DNA from 3 places in the Photobacterium kasasachensis genome. Region 2 is predicted to be linked to each of the others. Evidence: predicted binding sites of a transcription regulator. Region 2 holds the regulator's gene; each other region holds the start of a gene.
What was found. The regulator PurR, encoded in region 2, represses purine synthesis genes. The targets are predictions, from matches to a motif close to TNANGNAAACGTTTNCNTNA.
Positions count from the first base shown of each region.

Region 1: the regulator PurR is predicted to act here: its motif matches at 4,098-4,117, upstream of L4D19_RS12405 (NCS2 family permease).
Region 3: the regulator PurR is predicted to act here: its motif matches at 2,939-2,958, upstream of glyA (serine hydroxymethyltransferase).

Region 1 covers NZ_JAKJSH010000008.1:128,490-135,779, reverse strand. Annotated here, with positions in the region: gene crl (sigma factor-binding protein Crl) at 1-49, opposite strand, end outside; gene L4D19_RS12430 (hypothetical protein) at 46-171, opposite strand; gene frsA (esterase FrsA) at 219-1,478, opposite strand; gene L4D19_RS12420 (hypothetical protein) at 1,507-1,725, shown strand; gene L4D19_RS12415 (hypothetical protein) at 1,854-2,153, shown strand; gene gpt (xanthine phosphoribosyltransferase) at 2,252-2,710, opposite strand; gene L4D19_RS12405 (NCS2 family permease) at 2,764-4,053, opposite strand; gene vcdP (small protein VcdP) at 4,588-4,677, opposite strand; gene L4D19_RS12400 (methyl-accepting chemotaxis protein) at 5,064-6,707, shown strand; gene L4D19_RS12395 (aminoacyl-histidine dipeptidase) at 6,839-7,290, shown strand, end outside.
Region 2 covers NZ_JAKJSH010000012.1:145,063-152,352, reverse strand. Annotated here, with positions in the region: gene L4D19_RS17645 (heme/hemin ABC transporter substrate-binding protein) at 1-786, shown strand, start outside; gene L4D19_RS17640 (FecCD family ABC transporter permease) at 811-1,863, shown strand; gene L4D19_RS17635 (heme ABC transporter ATP-binding protein) at 1,860-2,684, shown strand; gene purR (HTH-type transcriptional repressor PurR) at 3,009-4,016, shown strand; cyclic di-GMP riboswitch class I at 4,214-4,318, shown strand; gene L4D19_RS17625 (TfoX/Sxy family DNA transformation protein) at 4,446-5,036, shown strand; gene L4D19_RS17620 (hypothetical protein) at 5,311-5,703, shown strand; gene L4D19_RS17615 (carboxymuconolactone decarboxylase family protein) at 5,867-6,472, shown strand; gene L4D19_RS17610 (dihydrolipoyl dehydrogenase family protein) at 6,477-7,290, shown strand, end outside.
Region 3 covers NZ_JAKJSH010000008.1:85,708-92,997, reverse strand. Annotated here, with positions in the region: gene ribD (bifunctional diaminohydroxyphosphoribosylaminopyrimidine deaminase/5-amino-6-(5-phosphoribosylamino)uracil reductase RibD) at 1-752, opposite strand, end outside; gene nrdR (transcriptional regulator NrdR) at 809-1,258, opposite strand; gene glyA (serine hydroxymethyltransferase) at 1,557-2,807, opposite strand; gene L4D19_RS12205 (YitT family protein) at 3,261-3,878, shown strand; gene glnB (nitrogen regulatory protein P-II) at 3,962-4,300, opposite strand; gene L4D19_RS12195 (hypothetical protein) at 4,415-4,822, opposite strand; gene L4D19_RS12190 (HAD family hydrolase) at 5,005-5,682, opposite strand; gene purL (phosphoribosylformylglycinamidine synthase) at 5,882-7,290, opposite strand, start outside.

The DNA.
Region 1 (7,290 bases), on a different contig from region 2:
GCTTCGTCATCAAGCGCCCATGTGGCGGAAATGTTGTTGTAGTCGTCATAGCGTATCTCCATCCATAGTCAATAACACAATAACAGCATCCATCGGGTGCCAGACAGAAGCCAGAGGCTCATCACGACCCAGCTTCTGCCACTCGTTATTCCATTTAAGCCATAAAGCCAAGAGATAGCAACATTTTATTTACAATAGCACGACTGAGAACGCAGTCCTCAGGCGAGTTTCTCTTTCAACCAGTCCACCACGGTTTCCAAGGCTCGGTGATAGCCGTCGTGAAGGGGTTTTTCCGGAAGCGTTATCGCCTTACCACCACGGCTGGACATCGCAATAAGCTGGTTATCAAAGTCGGTACAAACAGGATCATTTTTCAAGCTGATCCCCAGCATCGGCACTTCGGTCTTACGGCGCCCCAGCAAACCCTGCTGCTTGAGCGACCAGGCAGGAAGGTGAGAAGTCAGGCTGGTCCGGGATACTCCCTTTTTGCCCATTCGCGAGGCAATCATATCGAGGTACATCCGCGGCATCGCATCTAGCCGCTTGGAATCAGCCAGGACACTGTGGATAGCCCCGCCAAGGCTGATACAGGTTTTCAGTCGGGTTGGTTCAAGAAACCCAAGGCGGATAGCGGCATTGCCCCCGAAGCGCAACCCCAGCATGGCAACACGGTGATGGTCGACCCAGGGCACGTCGCGAATTTGCTGTAACAACGCCTGATGCAACCGACTGGTATCCTCCGTCAAAGCCCAGGGGGCACTGTGGCCGACAGACGGCATGTCCAGAGTAACCATGGCAAAACCGGCCGGTCCGAGGTAATCATGGTACAGGCGCCACAAGTCTGACTGAAGGGTGTCGAGCCCGCCGCTGACAATCACGGTTGGCAGCAATTTATCGGTGCAAGGCAAATGAATGAATGCCTGGAACGTCTTACCTTCGTATTTGACATCTATCGTTTTCATTTTATGGGGCATATACTCCATGGCTTCACGATAGGTCTGGTTCGCCTGGAGCTCTGCCTGTGCCGCCAGTGTATCCCCTTTTAGATGAGGGTAAGCCGCGATACTGTAGTACATACTGGCCGTAAGCAGCACCTGTCCCGCCTTGTCTTTCTTATCCGCCTTAACCAGCTCCCGGGCTGTCTTATGGTACATAGCACCAGACTGACTCCACTCATAAATCCAGTTACCGGGCTTGTAGCCAATCACGGTATCGAGCAGCTCATCATCGGTTCGCTGGGCCTCGGAGTTTGCCATTCGCGCAAGAATCGCCTCCATCTCAATCGGGTCGATTCCCTGCCATGCCCATTGCGGACGCCTTAAGATCCGGTACCACCCTGCCTCACTGTCACCATCGATCGCGTTATGCATTGGCTTAGAGGCGACATGAGCCAGCTTAACCAGGCTAGAGGTCTCTTTCGAGGTTTGCCGTGGTGCAAACAGCTTTTCGGATAAGTTAGTTTTAGAGGGTTCAGACACGGTAAGCTCCATTGTTCGAATTCTTTCTATGCGCAACGACTCATTTGGCGCTCCTTTCCTCAGGAGAAAACGCCGCCACCGGGAAGCAATCATCGGCATACGCAATGACATTTATACCCAAAGTATACCACCCAACAGTCAATTGCAGTGTGCGCAAAAAAACAAAAAGATGGCAAAACCTCCTCCAACCATTTACCTGCAAGTGTTTGGCTCGGATGAAAAAATCATGAATGCAACATTGAATTAATTCGCTTACTTTGACGCAACAATGAGAATAAAGAAGGTTGAAACGTCACTTTTTGCCAGATCTCCGGCTGATTTTCTATCCTGAGCTATGCTGATAATACTGTTAGTATTTTATACGGTGATTGATGTATGAAAAAAATACTCGGTATAAGTCTGTTACTTCTTTCTAGCTCAGTACTTGCTTCAAACGGTGGTGGTAACGGCGGGTCTTTAGGCGGTAATCCTGGTGCAGCATCCGGTGCCGTCAATGCCAAAATAGCCGTCTGCCTCGATGGCTCAGGCGAGCAAATCCCAGGCTCCTACCAAACTAAACTCGACAGAAAGTGTAAGTTGACCGGTCACGATATGATCGATCTTATCAACTACAATAATTTCTATCGCAACAAGCCCAACGGCGAGTCTCTTTCTGACATAAGAGCCATGCGTTAACCGTCTTTCCATCAGGGCTGAGTTGAGTGCCCACGGTTGCGATTCGCAAACAAAAAAGGAGCCTTCGCGGCTCCTTTTAGTCATTCATCGACCGGCAACTATTGTTTGGCAATCGGGTCTACAAATGTAACGGCCATGTCCCATGGCTGCTCAATCCATGTGTCCTGAGCAATATCCACCACATAGTCATCAACCAGGTGCTTACCGGCAGGCTTGGCACAAACAGTGACAAATTTTGCCTTCGGGTACATGGCACGAATCATCTCGGCAGTGCCGCCAGTATCAACCAGATCATCAACGACAATGAAACCCTCACCATCACCTTCGGCCTGCTTCAACACTTTCATTTCACGCTGGTGATCGTGGTCGTAGCTCGAGATACATACCGTATCAACGTGACGGATGCCAAGCTCACGAGCCAAAATCGCTGAAGGAACCAAACCACCGCGGCTAACAGCAATGATACCTTTCCACTGATCAGCCGGAAGCAGTTTTTCTGCCAGCTGACGAGTGTACATTTGCATGTTGTCCCAGGTGATGATGAACTTATTACTCATATCCGATGAACCTCTGAATCAGCGATATTGTCGCTGGATATATTTATAAACTGTTATAAGAAGATAATTTTAGCAAGAAACAGGGCAGCAATAACCCATACGCTAATATTTACATCTCTTCCCTTGCCACTCATAACCTTAACAGCAGCATAAGTGATAAAGCCAAGGCCGATACCTTCAGCGATGGAGTATGTTAACGGCATTAACAGGCAAACGACAACCACAGGTGCCGCTTCTGTTAAGTCACGCCAATCTACGCTTACCAAACCTGACATCATCAGAATGGCTACATAGAACAACGCACCGGCAGTCGCATAGGCTGGAACCATACCTGCCAATGGCGAGAAGAACAACGCCAGGAAGAACAATACACCGACTGTCACTGCGGTCAACCCGGTACGGCCACCAACAGCCACCCCTGACACGCTCTCGACAAACGATGTCGTATTTGAGGTACCCAATACCGCGCCCACTGATGTCGCCGTACTGTCGGCCAGCAACGCGCGGTTCAGGCGCGGCAGCTTGCCGTCTTTGTCCATCAGCTCTGCTTTGGTCGCCACGCCTACCAAGGTACCTGCGGTATCGAACAGATCGACAAACAGGAATGCAAACACGACAGAAATCAGGCCAACTTCCAGTGCACCGCTAAAATCCATCTGCATAAAGGTCGGTGCAATGCTCGGTGGAGCCGATACAACGCCGCCATAGCTAATATCACCAAACAGCACGCCCAGGGCCGTTACCGAAAGAATGGCAATCAATACGGCAGCTTTATAACCACGGTGTACAAGCGCAATGGTCAGGAAAAAGCCCAGAGAAGCCATTACAGCCGGGAAGCTTGTCAGATCGCCGACATGAACCAGCGTCGCCGGGTTGTCGACCACAATGCCCGAGCTCTGTAGTGCAATGAACGCCAGGAACAAACCTATACCCGCCGAGATACCGGTCCGCAAAGACATTGGGATCGCATTGATGATCCACTCACGTACACGCAGCACACTCAGGGCAATAAAGCACAAGCCCGACAGGAATACCGCCGCCAGTGCAACCTGCCACGTGTGCCCCATGCCAAGAACTACGCCATAGGTAAAGAATGCATTCAAGCCCATTCCCGGAGCCTGAGCAACCGGATAGTTGGCGACAAAGCCCATAATGAAACAGCCGACCATTGCAGCCAGACAAGTAGCAACAAAGACAGCCCCCTGGTCCATCCCCGTGGTGGCCAGCATTGTCGGGTTTACAAAAATAATGTAAGCCATTGTCAGGAAGGTCGTCAGACCCGCCAACAGTTCGGTGCGAACATCCGTACCGTGCTCTGTCAGTTTGAATAGTTTCTCAAGCATTGCTCTCGGTTCCTTGGAGATAATATGCGCTAGGTTAAAGTTAAAATAGAAAACGTTTGCGTGGTCTATTTTTGGGGGGCGATTATATGTTGCTTGGCAAGCAATTTCCAGAAAATAACGCAACTATCAGTAGCACACGGGTCTAACCGAATAAAAAAACAACCCATCCGACACCTTAAAACACAAAAATCATTATGATTCATTGGTTTAACATTATTGTATCATGTTGATCTTTTAACCGTTTCAATTTTTTCACTGGCACGCAAACGATAATATGCATCAAGATAATGATGAATTTATTACCTAAGATGCAATGTAATCGAATACACCGCTATAACATTAAAAACTGCAAGGTTTGACGGCAAAAGATAAGGGATTTGATAGATAAAAAAACGCCACTCCAATAAGGAGTGGCGGAAGAATGTCTTGAATAGCCGAAAAGCGGATATTCCAAATTCTCAATAAAGGGGGGTGAACAATACTTGCTCGGGACACCATGCCTGAACCATTAGGGCTCAGACACAACATCATAAATTAATAGCCGAAAGAGCTCGGGTACTGGAAGTTACCAGTGAACACAGAACGGTTATTCCAAAAGTTTGCAATTGAATCGAATGCTTTCATCTTTATCACCTTAAATATTAAGTTATCAAAACACATAAAACGTTTAGTGCTCAGCCATCAGGGCTTTACTTAATCTCAGTTCCTTGGAGGCGATACCTCGGGCTCATCCTAGAGCGGTTTACTGTGTTATCTCGTCTTCACCAGAAGATGGATAAACTATACCCCTCGCGTAATAAACTTACAAGCATTTTCTTTAACTTCGTCACACTTTTTTATTTTATGTGCGTGACACCTCTTTTTTCTGTAATTTTATTACAGAATCGAACTGCACAATTTTAGCAATTCGCGACTAAAGTGTTACGGCCGAGTTCTTGATTTGTTATGCCACCGCAAAATACCCTAAGGGTTCTGGGGAAATAATAACGACAATAAAACAGGGACAGGTTATGGGCATCATACATAAGCTAAGAGCATTATCTATCAGCCGGCGACTTTATCTACTGGGGATCACCATCACGGTACTGTCCCTCATCCCTCTGCTTCTTTTCGCTTCCAATTACCAGTCAAGCATGCTGGAGCAGAAACGCCTTAAAACCCGCCACCTCGTCGAGTCTGCCCACAGTCTGTTTCACTATTATTACCAACAGGAACAACAAGGCGTGTTAAGTCGTGCCGATGCCCAACAGCAAGCCAAGCAGGCAATCGCCTCTCTCCGGTATGAAGAAAAAGACTATTTCTGGATCAACGACATGACACCTAACATGGTCATGCACCCCTTCAAGCCCGCATTGGACGGCAAGAACCTCTCAGGTTTTAAAGACCCGCACGGTAACCCGCTGTTTTTGAACATGGTCGCTGTGGTCAAGCAACAGGATGCCGGTTTTGTTGACTATTACTGGGAAAAACCTGGTTCAGAAGTCCCGGTAGAGAAAATTTCCTATGTCAAAGGATTCCAGCCATGGGGATGGGTTATCGGCTCGGGCATCTATGTCGACGACGTCCAGGCCCAGTTCTATGCCGAAATGAAACAGCTCGGGCTGATCCTGCTGGGCTCGTTATCCATCATGTTTGTGATGGCATGGTCGATTGGCCGCTCCATCACCGCTCCCTGTGAAGAGACTCTCTCGGCCATGCAGGATATTGCCGAAGGCGATGGCGACCTGACACTCCGCCTTCCCAGCCATGGTAATGACGAGCTTAGCCGCCTTGCCCGAGCCTACAACACCTTCGCCGGCAGGATCAGCATTATGCTGAAGGACATCTCCCCTGTCAGCGAACAAATCAGCTCTACTTCTACCCAACTCAATGCCGTCGCAACCCACACAGTCAACAGCGCAACAGAGTCGCATAAAGGCGTCGACAGCGTGACCGCCGCCATGCTTCAGCTTCATACCAGTAACCAGCAGGTATCGCAGTCGGCCCGCCAGGCCGCAGAGGCCGCCATGGATGCCCACCAGCAGAGCGAAACCAGTATTTCTGTTGTCTCAAACTCGTCTGCTGAGATGCATGCTCTGCTCAACCTGCTCGATAATACCGATACCAGTGCCCAGGCACTGGCCAGAGACTCGCAAACCATCGGCTCGGTGCTCGACGTGATCCGGGGCATTGCCGACCAGACTAACCTGCTGGCGCTCAATGCTGCTATCGAAGCTGCCCGCGCAGGCGAACAGGGCCGTGGCTTTGCCGTGGTTGCCGACGAGGTACGTACCCTGGCGACCCGCACCCAGGCCAGCACCAACGAAATCGAAGAAATCATTGATAGCCTTCAGGCCCGGGCCATAGAGGTCAGTGAAGCCCTGGTGCAAACCCGAGAGCAATCTGCCAGTACTGCCAGGCATGCCGATGACGTTGCCCGGACGCTGACCACCATCGGCGAGCAAATCACCACTATCCGTGAGCTCAACCAGCATATTGCCGACGCCAGCAGCCAGCAAACCCAGGCGGCCGAAGCGATCAATAGCAACCTTGCCCAACTGACGGAACACAGCCAAAAAACCGTTCAGCAAGGAGAGCAAATATCAGCCGCCAGTGAGCAACTTCTTGCGAGCGGTCACAATCTTAACGCCCATATTTCGCAATTTAAGATTTAACTGTCCACGTTTCAGACACAGTGGTATCCTTGAAGCAATCGCGATAGTTTATTCTGCTAGATAAAATAGCTCACTGGCTAATATTCAGCTAGTGAATCGCTCAAGCCCAATAGTTTATAAGGGAGACTGCTGTGTCTGAAATCAGTCAACTGTCACCGCAACCTGTGTGGCAATTCTTCGATCAAATCTGTTCAATTCCCCATCCTTCAAAGCATGAAGAGCTACTCGCTCAGCACATCATCAAATTTGCCGAAGGTGAAGGGCTAGCTGTACGTCGTGATGCGGTCGGTAACGTCTTTATCAAAAAGCCTGCTACTCCGGGCATGGAAGACCGTAAAGGTGTTGTTCTGCAAGCCCACATTGATATGGTGCCGCAGAAAAATGAAGACACTGAGCACGAATTCACAGAAGATCCGATTCTGCCTTACATTGACGGCGAATGGGTTACAGCCAAGGGCACGACCCTAGGTGCTGACAACGGCATGGGTATGGCCGCATGTCTGGCTGTGCTGGCTGCAAAAGATGTTGAGCACGGTCCGTTGGAAGTCCTGCTGACTATCGATGAAGAAGCCGGTATGACAGG
Region 2 (7,290 bases):
TGGGCCAATGAACGAATCATCAGTGCCGGTGCTGCCATTACTGAACTCATCTATGCCCTGGACGCACAAGAGCAGCTTGTTGCGGTCGACATTACCAGCAAATCTATGGTCGACAGCTCTGTACCGACTCTGGGTTATCACCGCCAGTTGTCAGCTGAAAGTTTAATTGCACTCAATCCGACCCGGCTTTTAGGCTCAAACGAAATGGGACCCAAGACAACCTTGGATTTGATCCAGCAAGCCGGTATTGAAGTCGATATTCTTAACTCAGGAGAAACCGTCGATGATCTATTGATTCGCATTGATGAAATCGCCCGGTTAACCGACAAAAAAGCTGAAGCCAACCAGCTGCAAGCTGTCGTAAAACAGCAGGTAGCAACTATCAATGCAAATCTAGCAGACCAAAATGAACGCAAAAAAGTTCTATTCCTGATGATCCATGACGGACGTCCCGCTAACGTTGCCGGACGTAATACCACTGCTGATACCGTCATTCGACTTGCCGGGGCAATCAATCCTGCAGCCAGTGCGGTAGAGTCATACAAACCGATCTCGACCGAAGCCATGGTGGAAATGCAACCTGACATTATTCTGATTAGCTCACGCACACTCAGCAGTATTGGCAGTGCCGAAGAACTGCTTAAAAAGATGCCGCTACTGGCAGCGACACCAGCAGGTCAAAACAAAGCACTGGCCACCATTGATGGTACGGCACTTATTGGCGGTCTGGGCCTAAAAAGCCTGAGCGAAGCTGAGCGCCTTAATAACGTTTTCTATAACCACTGATCCTGAAATTTTCTACGGCTATTTATGCACTCAAGAATACTACGGCTCCAACGAATGCCTGTCAGCGTTGTTTTCCCGTTAGGCTTTTTGCTACTCGCTGCTGCTATCGTTACCTCAATTGTGGTCGGGCCGATGGCGATCAGCTTTTCAGAAAGCCTCAAGGCACTATTGCCATGGCAAACAGAGCTCCCGACACATATTGAGATCGTGATCCATAAAATCCGCCTTCCGCGCACCCTGCTCTGTATCGCGATCGGCAGTATACTTGCGCTCTGCGGTGCAGTTATGCAAGGGCTTTTCCGCAACCCTCTGGCAGACCCCGGTATTATTGGTGTTTCAGGGGGGGCAAGCCTTGGCGCAGCACTTGCCATTGTTATCTTTGCACCTCTAGCGACATCATTTCCGCTGCTACTCACCATGGGAACCGTGCCGGTGTTCGCCTTTATTGGCGGCGCAGCCAGTACCTATCTGGTTTATCGGCTTGGTACCGATAAAAGCGGCACCTCTGTGACAATTATGCTGTTGGCAGGTGTCGCTATTGGTGCGTTATCCGGAGCCGGGCTTGGACTTATGAATTACTTTGCCGACGATCAGGCGCTCCGTGACTTATCACTGTGGTCGATGGGCTCGCTGGCTGGTGCCACCTGGCCGGGCATTACCCTCGCCTTTGTCACGCTTGCTGTATTGCTTCTGGCTTTTGACCGCCATGCCAATGCGCTAAACGCCTTTCTGTTAGGGGAAGGCGAAGCCAGGCATATGGGCGTGAATGTACAGAGGCTAAAGCGGCTGCTTATTTTGCTCTGTGCCGCCGGCGTCGGTGTCACCGTCTCGTTAACCGGCGTCATCGGATTTATCGGCCTCATCATTCCGCACCTTTGCAGAATGCTTACTGGGCCAAACCACAAAACCCTGCTGCCGCTATCGGCGCTACTCGGTGCCCTGATCCTGCTTATTGCTGATATGCTGGCAAGAGTTGTCGCCACTCCGGCTGAATTACCTGTCGGGATCATCTCCGCGATTCTCGGCGCACCATTCTTTATTCTCCTCCTTATCAGACAAAAGGGGAAAATGTCATGAAGGTTTCACCGAATAACCCTCAAGCTGCTATCGAAGCCAAGGGCTTGCACCTGTCCCTAGGCGGAAAAACATTACTGGATGACTTCAACATCACAATTGCCAGTGGTGAGCTGACGGCGCTATTGGGCCCAAATGGCGCGGGCAAGAGTACGCTACTCAAAGTCCTGTGCGGCGAAGTTGATGCAGGGGGAGACATCGAATTCTTCGACAAGCCGCGGGCTGAATTTAAACCAGAACATCTTGCCAAGCATCTGGGTGTCCTACCACAACACAGTAATTTAACTTTCGCTTTTACTGCACAAGAAGTAGTGGAGCTCGGCTGCATCCCCCTTCAAATCCCGAATGCTGAAACCCAGCAAATTGCCCGGGAGAAGATGCAGGTTGTCGATGTGCTCTCGCTAAAAGATCGGCTCTACCCCACCCTTTCAGGGGGGGAAAAGCAACGGGTACATTTTGCACGTGTACTCACCCAGCTCAGTCAGGCGGGTAAACAATGTATACTAATGCTCGACGAACCCACCTCGGCGCTTGATCTTGCCCATCAGCACCGAACACTTCAGGTAGCTCGTGAGTTGGCTCGCACCGGAGCCGCAGTTATTGTTGTTATCCACGATCTCAATTTGGCTGCGCAGTATGCTGATCGCCTGGTCATCATCAATGAGGGGAGAATCCAGGCAGATGGCTCCCCCTGGCAAGCCCTAACCAGTGAAACGATCAGCAGAGTTTACAGCTGGCCTGTGCACATCACAGCACATCCGACAGATAATTATCCGGTAGTCATATCTTCTGGTATAGCTACAGTCTACTCGGAAGCTATCTGAATCGGATATGCATCTAATTGGTGTAAAATCGCATTGAGTTTGTTGATATCTATCAAGAATTTCAAGGTTGGGATACAGAAACGTTGCACTGTGCGCTACACTCAGTAGAATGTGAACGCAAGCGATTACACAATGAAACGCCCCGTAAGGCAAGAGAACAAAGCCGCTCGTGAATGAAGCGGCTTTTTGGCGTTTTAGACGCTGTACCAAACAGACTAATTATCTAATGCAGTCAGATAATTACTCTGTTTGGTACTATTGATTACAAGTGATTATGAAACGGTCGGTTCTGACCTCTGATCTTAAATTATTAGAAGAATAAATATGGCAACGATTAAAGATGTTGCACGTATGGCTGGTGTATCAACGACAACAGTATCTCACGTGATCAACAAAACACGCTTTGTTGCGGAAGCAACACAGAAAAAAGTATTAGCGGCTGTAGATGAATTAAATTACGCACCAAGTGCTGTTGCACGAAGCCTCAAGTGCAATACTACCCGTACTATCGGTATGCTGGTTACCAAATCGACTAACCCTTTCTTTGCCGAGGTTGTACATGGTGTGGAAGAGTATTGCTATGGTGAAGGCTATACGCTGATCTTATGTAATACCGAAGGCAACCTTGAAAAACAACGCGATTACCTGCGCATGCTGGCAGAAAAGCGTGTTGATGGCCTGCTGGTCATGTGCTCTGATCTTGACGAAAAACTCCTCGAACTACTTGAGCGCAAGAAAGATCTGCCTATGGTGATCATGGATTGGGGTCCGGAAAGCCCGCACACAGACAAAATCCAGGACAACGCCGAGCTCGGTGGTTATGTTGCGACAAAATACTTCATTGAACACGGTCATACCCACATTGGCTGCTTGTCTGGCCACCCGGATAAATCAACATGTCGTGAGCGTCTGAAGGGCTTCTATAAAGCAATGGACGAAGCCAAGCTTGATGTCAATGAAAACTGGCTACTTGAAGGTGACTTCGAGTGTGAATCTGCTGTTATTGCCGCTAACAAATTCATTGCCATGGAAGATCGCCCAACAGCGATTTTCTGCTTCAATGATATTATGGCAATGGCGCTGATCAGTACCTTTGAGCAGGCGGGTATACGGGTTCCTGATGATATCTCTATCATCGGTTACGACAACATCGATCTGGCTCCTTATTTCTCGCCACCTCTTACCACAATCCACCAGCCTAAGCGTCGATTGGGTAAAACAGCGATTGAAATCCTGATGGAACGCGTTAAAGATAAAGAGCACGAACGACGTATCTTTGAGATGGCACCGGAGCTTGTTGTACGCAAATCAGTAAAAGACCTGAACGCGTAAATGGCATCTCCCGCCCCTTCAAAAAAACCGATATCTGATATCGGTTTTTTTTTGTCATTAACTCTTTTTTTGCTGTAAATATTTTAAGGCATTTATGCTGCTCTCATCCCATAACCGGGATCTATTACTTGAAGCAAGATCACACTTTTCAGAATGGGAGCAAGTTCAAAAATATTATCTGAGATATTCTTAAAAAGTCACGAACAAGGCAAACCATCCGAAAGGATGGGACGCAAAGCTTCCGGCCTAAAAGTGGTTAGTTTATCAATAACTAAGTTGCTTATGGTAGCGGGGTTGCCGATGGATCTAGCAATAAGTGATGTCATGAATCCTGACATTTTCCTGACATAACTTTTTTGTGAAATTTGCTAATCTGAAATCCTCGCTCTGTTGTTAGGTGACTCAAGATATTTTTCACCGAGAAGAAGCATGGACAAACCAGTACTTAAAGAATCACTACGATTATTCAATTGTTTCGAGAATGTAAAATCTCGCTCGATGTTTGGCGGTTTTGGTATATTCGCGGGTGAAACCATGTTTGCACTTGTGGTAAACGATAAGTTGCACCTCCGAGCTAATGCCGACAATGAAGAAGAATTTAAGCAGGCAGGTTTAACTCCTTACGTTTATAAAAAACGCGGGTTCCCTGTTGTGACCAAGCATTACGCTATTCCGCAGGAATGGTGGGATGAACCTGGAAAAATTCTTTGCCAAGCAAAGCGTTCCTTTACTGCCGCTAAACAGGATAAAGAAACCAAAAGCAAATCAGGTCCTAGTCGTATAAAAGATTTACCGAACCTACGTTTAGCTAACGAACGTATGCTGAAAAAGGCCGGTATTACGACAGTTGAAGAGCTCTTTGAAGCCGGTGCGCTCAATGCCTATAAAGCATTGCAGCAAACCCATCAAGAGTCGGTAAATATCGAGTTGCTATGGGCCCTTGAGGGTGCAGTTAGCGGCCAGCATTGGTCGGTAATTACTAAGCAGCGTCGTTCAGAACTTCTTTCTGAATTACCGTAAACAACCTAATAGATATTTATAAAAAGAGGTGCTAAGCACCTCTTTTTTTATTTGCTATTTTCAGCATATCCAACTAATAGAAATAAAAATATACGCATAGCCACTTATGCATAATTATTTTATTACCACTTTTTTGCTCCCCCTAATGACAATTTTTTGTCATATAACGTCAAATATTGATACCTCTCACAAAGCTGTTCATAAAAGCATCAATATCCTTTTCATCAATATTGTCATTAGTAGAATTGGGCTGTCATTCTAGCAGGAGGTTGTCATGCACTGTTCCAAGCCTTTTCCTGGACAAGCAGACCAGATGTTCAAAGACAAGTTTTGCAAGTGGCCCAAGCTTATGCGTGCCTTGGTGATCATTAGCTTATTTCCACCCGCTGCTGCCTTGTTTATGGTTACCCGACAACTGGCACCAATAGACGCACTTGATGACACCCTGTCGCTGACGATTGGCTTTAATGTCATATTGCTGCTTTGGGGCATATTGCTGAAAATACGCTCCAGAAAATACTGGTATCGCAACTACCATATCGGCAAAACAATGGCCTTGGCTGTCATGCCGCTTATCGCATCCGGCTATATATTGTTACAACAGCCTGAAGTGCCGAGTATGGCCAAACAACAAAAGAGCCAAACCGTTTACATTTCACTCAACTAATCGAAATTAAAGATTTTTTCCTAGTTTTTTGAAATTAATTTGCCCTTTATTCGGTCTCTGTCTCATACCAATCTCGTATTTTGTTTGATCATTGCATCTACCAGATTGATATACTCGTTGTAGCATAAAGTTATAACCAGACAGGCATTATTAAGGGGCTCATGTGCGTATTCCAGCCAAACAACACTATTCTTTACTTATCAAGCCATTGCTTTGGCTACAGAAACGCCACTACGGTAATGTACTAAACCCCGCTCTGCTTTGGGGACGCCGCCCTACTCTATTCTGGCTTGTGGCTGGCTTTTTTGGCTACCTGGACCGAAAATCATCACCTGTTACGCCAGTTACGCGTTCTTTGGTCTGCGTGCGTGTATCGCAACTCAATGACTGCGAATTTTGCGTTGATGCCAATGGCATGAAGCTAGCCGAACGTTGCGACTCTGTCGAAAAAATCAAAGCACTCGCCAACTGGCAGGTTAGTGATCTTTTCGAACCACAGGAGCGTGCCGTGCTCGCCTATGTTGAAGCCATTACCATCACAGGCCAACGTGTCGATGAAGAAATGATCGCACAACTGAAACAATGGTATGACGATGATGCCATTGTCGAACTCACCGCCTTGATTTCATTCCAGAACCTGTCTGCAAAATTTAACACGGCCCTTGATGTACCGAAACAAGGATTCTGTTCGCTACCGATTCAGCCAAACGAGATCCAACAACCGGCAGAACAGCCAATTGCCTCTCCTTCGGACGACGATAAAAGGTAAAGTCATGGATAGAAAAAAACTACTGTTACTGGCAGCATTAGCCAGCCTTATTGGCCTATGGTTTGCCCTCGATCTGGGACAATACTTTACGCTTGAACAAGCGAAGGCCCAGCAAATTGCACTGCAAGACACCATTGCCCAGCAGCCGCTACTATCAAGCGCGGTCTATTTTGTCCTGTACGTTATTGTTACAGCCCTGTCGCTACCTGGGGCAGCTATTATGACGCTGCTCGGCGCGGCTCTATTTGGATTCTGGTGGAGCCTGCTGCTGGTTTCCTTTGCCAGTACGATAGGCGCAACACTGGCTTTCCTTTTCAGCCGCTTCATTTTACGCGACTGGGTTCAGAGCAAGTTTGGTCACCGCCTGGCGCCAATTAACGCCGGGATTGCCAAAGACGGTCCTATTTACCTCTTTACTCTGCGCCTGATCCCCGTGTTCCCGTTTTTCGTGGTCAACCTGCTAATGGGCCTAACCCCGATCAGCACCCGTATGTTCTATCTCGTCAGTCAGGTCGGGATGCTGGCAGGTACCATGGTTTACATCAATGCAGGTACCCAGCTTGGTGAAATCGACTCGCTCAGCGGCATCATTTCAGCACCAGTACTTATTTCGCTGGCGCTGCTCGGGATCTTCCCATTAGTGGCCAAATTCGTTATCAACCTGATCAACCAGCGCCGTGTCTATGCCAACTGGCAACGTCCTTCGAAATTCGATCAAAATATGGTCGTTATCGGTGCGGGTGCTGGCGGGTTGGTCAGCTCCTATATTGCAGCGGCGGTAAAGGCCAAAGTGACACTTATCGAACGACATAAGATGG
Region 3 (7,290 bases), on a different contig from region 2:
GGCAAATGTACAAGCTTATGGTCCGGTGTCACCCGATTCTGACTATCAATCACGACCCGACACGGCTGGCGAACGGCCGACTGCGGATACTCTTGCTGTACCGCCTCACCCAGCTCGTCCCAACGAATATTCAGCGAAGGGTCATCGGCCAATACGGTCGCACTGGTTGAAAGAATCGCACCGGCCCTGGCACGAAAGCGCTGTACGTCCGCACGGGCCGCAGCCCCTGTGATCCACTTGCTCTGGCCATTAGACAGCGCAGTACGGCCATCAAGGCTCGAGGCCAGCTTCAGTTGCACATACGGCATTCCGGTTTTCATCCGCTTGATAAAACCGGGGTTAAGCGCCTGGGCATCTGCTTCAAGCAGACCAGTCTGAACTTCGATTCCGGCCACCTGCAGCATCTCGATACCGCGCCCAGCTACTTGCGGATTGGGATCAACCATCGCGCACACAACCCGTGATACCTTGGCCTTAACAAGCGCTTCGGCACAAGGCGGTGTGCGTCCATAGTGAGAACAAGGCTCTAGCGTGACATAAGCGGTGGCTCCCCGGGCCTTATCGCCCGCGGCACGCAGCGCAAACACTTCGGCATGCGGCTGACCAGCCTGGTAATGGTAACCTTCCCCGACAATACTATCGCCGTGGGCAATCACACAACCAACGTTGGGGTTCGGAGCAGTTGTAAAACGACCACGTTTTGCCAACTCAATGGCACGCAGCATCATGGCATGATCTATGGGTGAGAACATCTGGCTTTGCATTCATTTGAAGGCGTTAGCCGGCAGGTAACTGCCGCTAACACCGCTTACTTCTCTAACTTGGCGATTTCTTCGCCAAATTCACGAATATCTTCAAAACTACGGTACACAGAGGCAAACCGGATATAGGCAACCTTATCCAGTTCCTTCAGCGCTTCCATTACCAAGTTTCCTATCATCTCTGACGGTACTTCACGCTCGCCCGTCGCACGAAGACGAGACTTAATAGTGTTGATGGCACGTTCGATGTCATCAGCACTCACTGGTCGTTTTTCCAGCGCACGCTGGATCCCGCCACGAAGCTTTTCTTCGTTGAACGGGTCACGGTTACCGTTGGTCTTAATCACCCGAGGCATGACTAACTCAGCGGTTTCAAACGTCGTGTAGCGCTCATTACAAGCCAGACACTGACGGCGACGACGGACTTGATGGCCGTCTGCAACCAGACGGGAATCGATTACTTTGGTGTCATTTGCACCACAAAAAGGACAATGCATCTTGCCTCCTAAAATTCGTCGACTCAGTGTAACTCATTTCAATCGGTTATTGAGAATATAAGAATGGTTTTTCTTATTATTCTGGCTTACCAAAGCAAAACGGCACCTTAAGCAGGTGCCGTTTTATCAGATTCAAAGTGCTAGCTTCAAACTACATTTCGTATCTGCCACTTAATCATATAGTACTTCAGCTCGACACTATTTCGTTCAAGAGCAAAAAGGAAGCGCGCAGTTTATAAGTATAAATGAGCACTTCCGATGCTGGTATTGGACTAAATAGCAAAGAGGTGAGGCGCTATTAAGCGTAAACAGGTAGACGCTTACAAATCTCCAGTACCTTCGCCTTGGTCGCTTCAATCACTTCTGGCTTGTCAATGTTGTCCAGAACATCACAGATCCAGCCAGCAAGCTGTTTAGCTTCATCTGCCGAGAAACCACGACGGGTGATCGCAGGTGTACCCAGACGGATACCCGAAGTCACAAACGGGCTACGAGGATCATTCGGTACACTGTTCTTGTTCACTGTGATGTTGGCTTCACCCAGTGCCGCATCGGCCTCTTTACCTGTAATGCCCTTATCAATCAGATCAACCAGGAACAAGTGGTTTTCGGTACCGCCTGAAACGATCTTGTAGCCACGCTCGGTAAACTCGGCAACCATCGCTTTGGCATTTTCAACCACACGTGCCTGATAGGCTTTGAACTCAGGTTCCATTGCTTCTTTGAAGGCAACCGCTTTAGCGGCAATCACGTGCATCAGAGGACCACCCTGGCCACCAGGGAATACCGCTGAGTTCAGCTTCTTGTAAAGCTCTTCACCTTCGCTTGACAGGATCAGGCCACCGCGAGGGCCAGCCAGTGTCTTGTGCGTTGTAGTAGTGACGACGTGAGCATGAGGAACAGGGTTAGGGTAAACACCTGCAGCAATCAGGCCGGCAACGTGCGCCATATCAACAAAGAAGTACGCGCCAACTTTGTCAGCAATTTCACGCATGCGCTTCCAGTCAACAACCTGAGAATAGGCAGAGAAGCCACCAATGATCATCTTCGGCTTGTGCTCCAGAGCAAGAGCTTCCATCTCTTCGTAGTCAATCTGACCACTTTCATCAATGCCGTAAGGAATAATGTTGTATAGCTTGCCCGAGAAGTTTACCGGAGAGCCGTGAGTCAGGTGACCGCCGTGTGCCAGGCTCATACCCAATACCGTATCGCCGGCATTCAGCAGTGCCATGTAAACCGCGTTGTTGGCCTGTGAGCCAGAGTGCGGCTGAACGTTCGCATATTCTGCGCCGAATAGCTGACAGGCGCGCTCAATGGCGAGCTGCTCAGCTTTGTCGACATACTCACAACCGCCATAATAACGCTTGCCTGGATAACCTTCGGCGTATTTATTCGTCAGCTGAGAACCTTGCGCTTCCATTACACGTGGGCTGGTGTAGTTTTCAGAGGCAATTAACTCGATGTGCTCTTCCTGACGCGCAGTTTCTTCCTGAATGGCTGCAAAAAGTTCTGCGTCATAATCGGCAATATTCATGTCGCGTTTTAGCATCTGTATCTCCTGACTCAGATTGTTCTCATACAAATTGACAGAAGTACCTGAAAAATTCAGATCCTTATGTGAATTGGTGGTAATCATAAATCTTCGGTGCAATTCGAAAAACACAAACCTAGGCCCCGCCTAGACGCAAACGTTTTCGTTACACCTGTATATAATTCGCCATCTTACAGAATTTGATCTAAATCAGATAGTCCTCAAGGCACTTTTTCTTAGTCATTCTGCATGTTTATTTTCGATGGCTGCATGAATTGTTTTCATCTTGATGAATCAATCACCATTACAATTCATGCTAATTGCATCATATTACAAGTAAACATGAAAATTAATATTTTACGATCGCGTAAAACATTTCTTACAGCCATGTTCTGACTGTTTTCGGCAACAATTTCGTTTTCCCCAGCTTCCCCCTTATTATTGCGCGCTTCTGATATAAGGAGTGTACATTTGAGCGGTTATCATCATTCACTGAAAGAAAACATTATTGCTATCCTGACCGGTACGTTCATCGTTTCCCAAGGTATTTTCTTTCTCCAGCAGGCTGACTTACTAACAGGCGGCACAACAGGACTGGCACTCCTCCTTAGCCAGTTTGTCGACCTTTCTTTCGGCCAGCTGTATTTCCTATTGAATACACCATTTTATCTGATGGCCTGGTTTCGAATGGGTAAGAGCTTTGCTGTCACCAGTATCATCTCTGGTGGCCTAGTCTCAGTGATCACCGATAACCTTCATCATGTCCTTGAGATCAGCCGACTTGAACCGCTCTATTGCGCCGCTATCGGCGGCCTGCTTATGGGACTGGGCATGCTGATCCTGTTTCGTCACCAGACCAGTCTTGGCGGCTTCAATGTACTGGTGCTGTTTTTACAGGAAAAATTTGGTCTGTCAGCAGGCAAACTGCAAATGGGCATTGATACCTGCATCCTGGTTGCGTCTTTTTTCCTGGTCAGTCCAATAGTTTTGGCCCTGTCTGTACTCGGTGCAGTCCTGCTGAACCTGGTGCTTGCCATGAACCACAAGCCGGGACGCTATAGCGGTCAGGCACTCACCAGCTGCAACTAACCCGTCGACTGATAACGAAAAAGGCTTGCCAAATGGCAAGCCTTTTTCTTTCAAAATGTAATTTGCATTAGTGCGAAGAGATTTTAGATGGCGTCTTCGTCTTCCTCGCCTGTGCGGATACGCACCACGCGCTCAACATCGAACATGAAGATTTTACCGTCACCGATCTTACCTGTCTGCGCGGTCTCGATGATGGTATCAATGCATTGCTCGGCAACGTCGTCTGCTACTACGATTTCCAGCTTCACTTTCGGCAGGAAATCGACCATGTATTCTGCTCCGCGGTATAGCTCGGTGTGACCCTTCTGGCGGCCGAAACCTTTCACTTCCGATACTGTCATCCCTGTGATGCCCACTTCTGCCAGGGCTTCACGAACATCATCAAGCTTAAACGGCTTAATAACGGCTTCAATTTTTTTCATCTTTCATCGTCCTTTGCTGAGCAGAGGTCGCTGGTGCTCGCACCAACTGCCTGATTAATCTTGGAGGTATTATCACAGATCTGAGTCAGTAAGCTCAATGTGTAGTTATGCGATTCAATGCTTTTCAGTGGGCAATATGACATTGGAGTCCATCATTCTGAGCAGCAGGAAAACGGCATAGACAAGTACACTGCTATTTATTGCTATGACCATCAAACTACGGTATTCGGGTTCTATCAGCAAGGGGAGATAGGGGATCAGGCTAATACCGAAGAACATCGTGGCTGCCGGAATAAAGAAATACAGCGGGATAAAGCCCCACTTATAGCCACGCAGCAAGCCCGCTATGGCGAACAGGCCGGAGAGCAGCACCAGCGTAGCGATGATACTTGGCACTATGCCTACTTGCTTGATACTGAAGATAACCGCAAAGGTATCAAAGTAGCGGAGCAAACAGATAATCACGAGTGCAGCCAGCCCCTGGGCGGCACTTACTCTTCCATTGCTTTTAGGGTCTTCCATTCCCTTCTCTCTTCCATGATGTTGTAGTACCAGGAGCCACCTGTTCACAATAGCCGCATAGTTTATGTGGTATTGATGTTTAGCTCAACCCGAACAACTGCTTTCCAGGCACTTGAGTATTATTTTGACTACTGTTTTTTTAGACATTCCTTGCCCGAAAAGTTCAGTAACTGTCAACTTTGTCAGTGTTGTATTTTGACCAGATCCACAAATCCGGCCATAGAACGCACTACGCGGGTATGGACATTTTCCCTCAGCCCGCGGCGATTAAGCCAGACTGTTTTCATGCCCACTTCCTGAGCCGCCTGTGCATCATTCAACGGGTGATTGCCGATATACCAGCATTCATCGGCACTCTTGTCGGCAAACTTAAGCGCCGCCTGAAAGATACGCGGATCGGGCTTGGCTGCACCGGCCTGTTCAGAGGTCATAATAAAACTAAAGTAATCGGCAATACCGGTCTCGACAAGCTTGGTTTGCTGCTGCCTGCTCAGGCCATTTGAGATCACGGCCAGGGGAGATAGCTCGCGCAGCTGCTCCAGTGCCGGTTTGACGTCAGGAAACAGCCGCCAATGCTGGCGATAAATTGCGTAAAACTCGGCAAACAGCTGATCCGCTTCCGCCACCGTCAACGGCCGCTCAAACAACTCGCTGATCCTGGCCCGTCGCTGTCCTTCAAACGTCAGCTCCCCGGCACGCCAGCGGGCCCGGTGCCGATCGGTGATCTCACGCCAAATACCCTCCGGCTTACCCTGAAACGGGACAATATCAGCACGATAACGGGCAACAAAGCTTCGGATTGCATCCTGTTCGGCACCGTCGTGATCAAGCAAGGTATTATCAAGATCAAAAAAAATCATACCCCCTCCTGTGAACACCCTACCCTCAGCTTAATCACACTTTATCCACAAAGGCGAGTAAATTCAGCGAAAAAGGTTAGGCAGTACAAACTTTGCTACTGACATGCCTAATGTTTAATCAACCTCTGCCATTAAACACCAGAAAATAAAAAACCGCTCCGAAGAGCGGTTTTCAGTTCTCGCAGGGATTAGCCAGCGGTTAGCCGATATTGACGCGGGCATTACGGAACATACGCATCCACGGGCTGTTCTCGTTCCAGTCATCCGGGTGCCAGGAGTTTGCTACGGTACGGAATACACGCTCAGGGTGCGGCATCATGATCGTAACGCGGCCATCCTGAGTCGTCAGGCCCGTGATCCCGTTCGGGGAACCGTTCGGGTTCGCCGGGTAGTTCTGGGTCACGTTGCCATAGTTGTCCAGATAACGCAGCGCCACAGTGCCTGATTGCTCAATTGCGTTCAGGTGTTCGCCATTTCGCACTTCGACTCGGCCTTCACCGTGAGAGACTGCAATCGGCATCCGAGAGCCAGCCATGCCATTGAAGAACAGAGAATCACTCTGCTGGACTTCCACCAGGCTAAAGCGGGCTTCGAAGCGTTCTGACTCATTGCGGACAAAACGAGGCCACAAGTCGGCGCCCGGGATCAAGTCACGCAAATTCGACATCATCTGACAGCCGTTACAGACACCAAGAGCGAAGGTGTCATTGCGATGGAAGAAGCGCTCGAACTGCTCACGGGCCATGTTGTTGAACAGCACAGACTTCGCCCAACCTTCACCGGCACCCAGAACGTCACCGTAGGAGAAGCCGCCGCAGGCAACCAAGCCATTGAAACCGTCCAGTTTAACATTGCCCGACAGGATATCGCTCATGTGGACATCCTTGGCATCAAAGCCAGCGCGGTCAAATGCCGCCGCCATTTCAACATGAGAGTTCACCCCCTGCTCACGCAGAATAGCCATCTGCGGCTTAGCACCTGTCGAGATAAACGGAGCAGCCACATCTTCATTGATATCGAAGCTCAGCTTGGTCGACAGGCCTGGATCCTGGCTGTCCTTCTTGGCGTCGAACTCTTGCAGGGCGCCAGCCGGATTGTCACGCATCGCCTGCATCTGGTAGGTCGTTTCAGCCCAGATCGTACGCAGTTCAGTACGGCTTTGCTCCAGGACACGATCATTGCCGTTCCAGATACGGACAACATCTTCGTCAACCACAGTACCAATCACATGGCTGCAGGCCTCAAGGCCATTGGCCGCCAGTACAGACTGTACGTCGTCAAGATCATCGGTACGGACCTGAAGCACAGCACCTAGCTCTTCGTTAAACAGCGCAGCAAGCACATCGTCGCACTCGTCGGCATCGGTTGTATTGATGTCAACTTCAATACCGGTGTGGCCGGCAAATGCCATCTCGGCCAGCGTCACGTACAAACCACCATCACCACGGTCATGATAGGCCAACACTTTTTCATCACGGACCAAAGCCTGTACGGCAGTAAAGAAGCCTTTCAGCAGTTCAGGGCTATCGACATCAGCCGGTTTGTCGCCCAGCTGCTTGTAAACCTGCGCCAGCGCCGTCGCGCCCAGGCGATTCTTGCCACAACCCA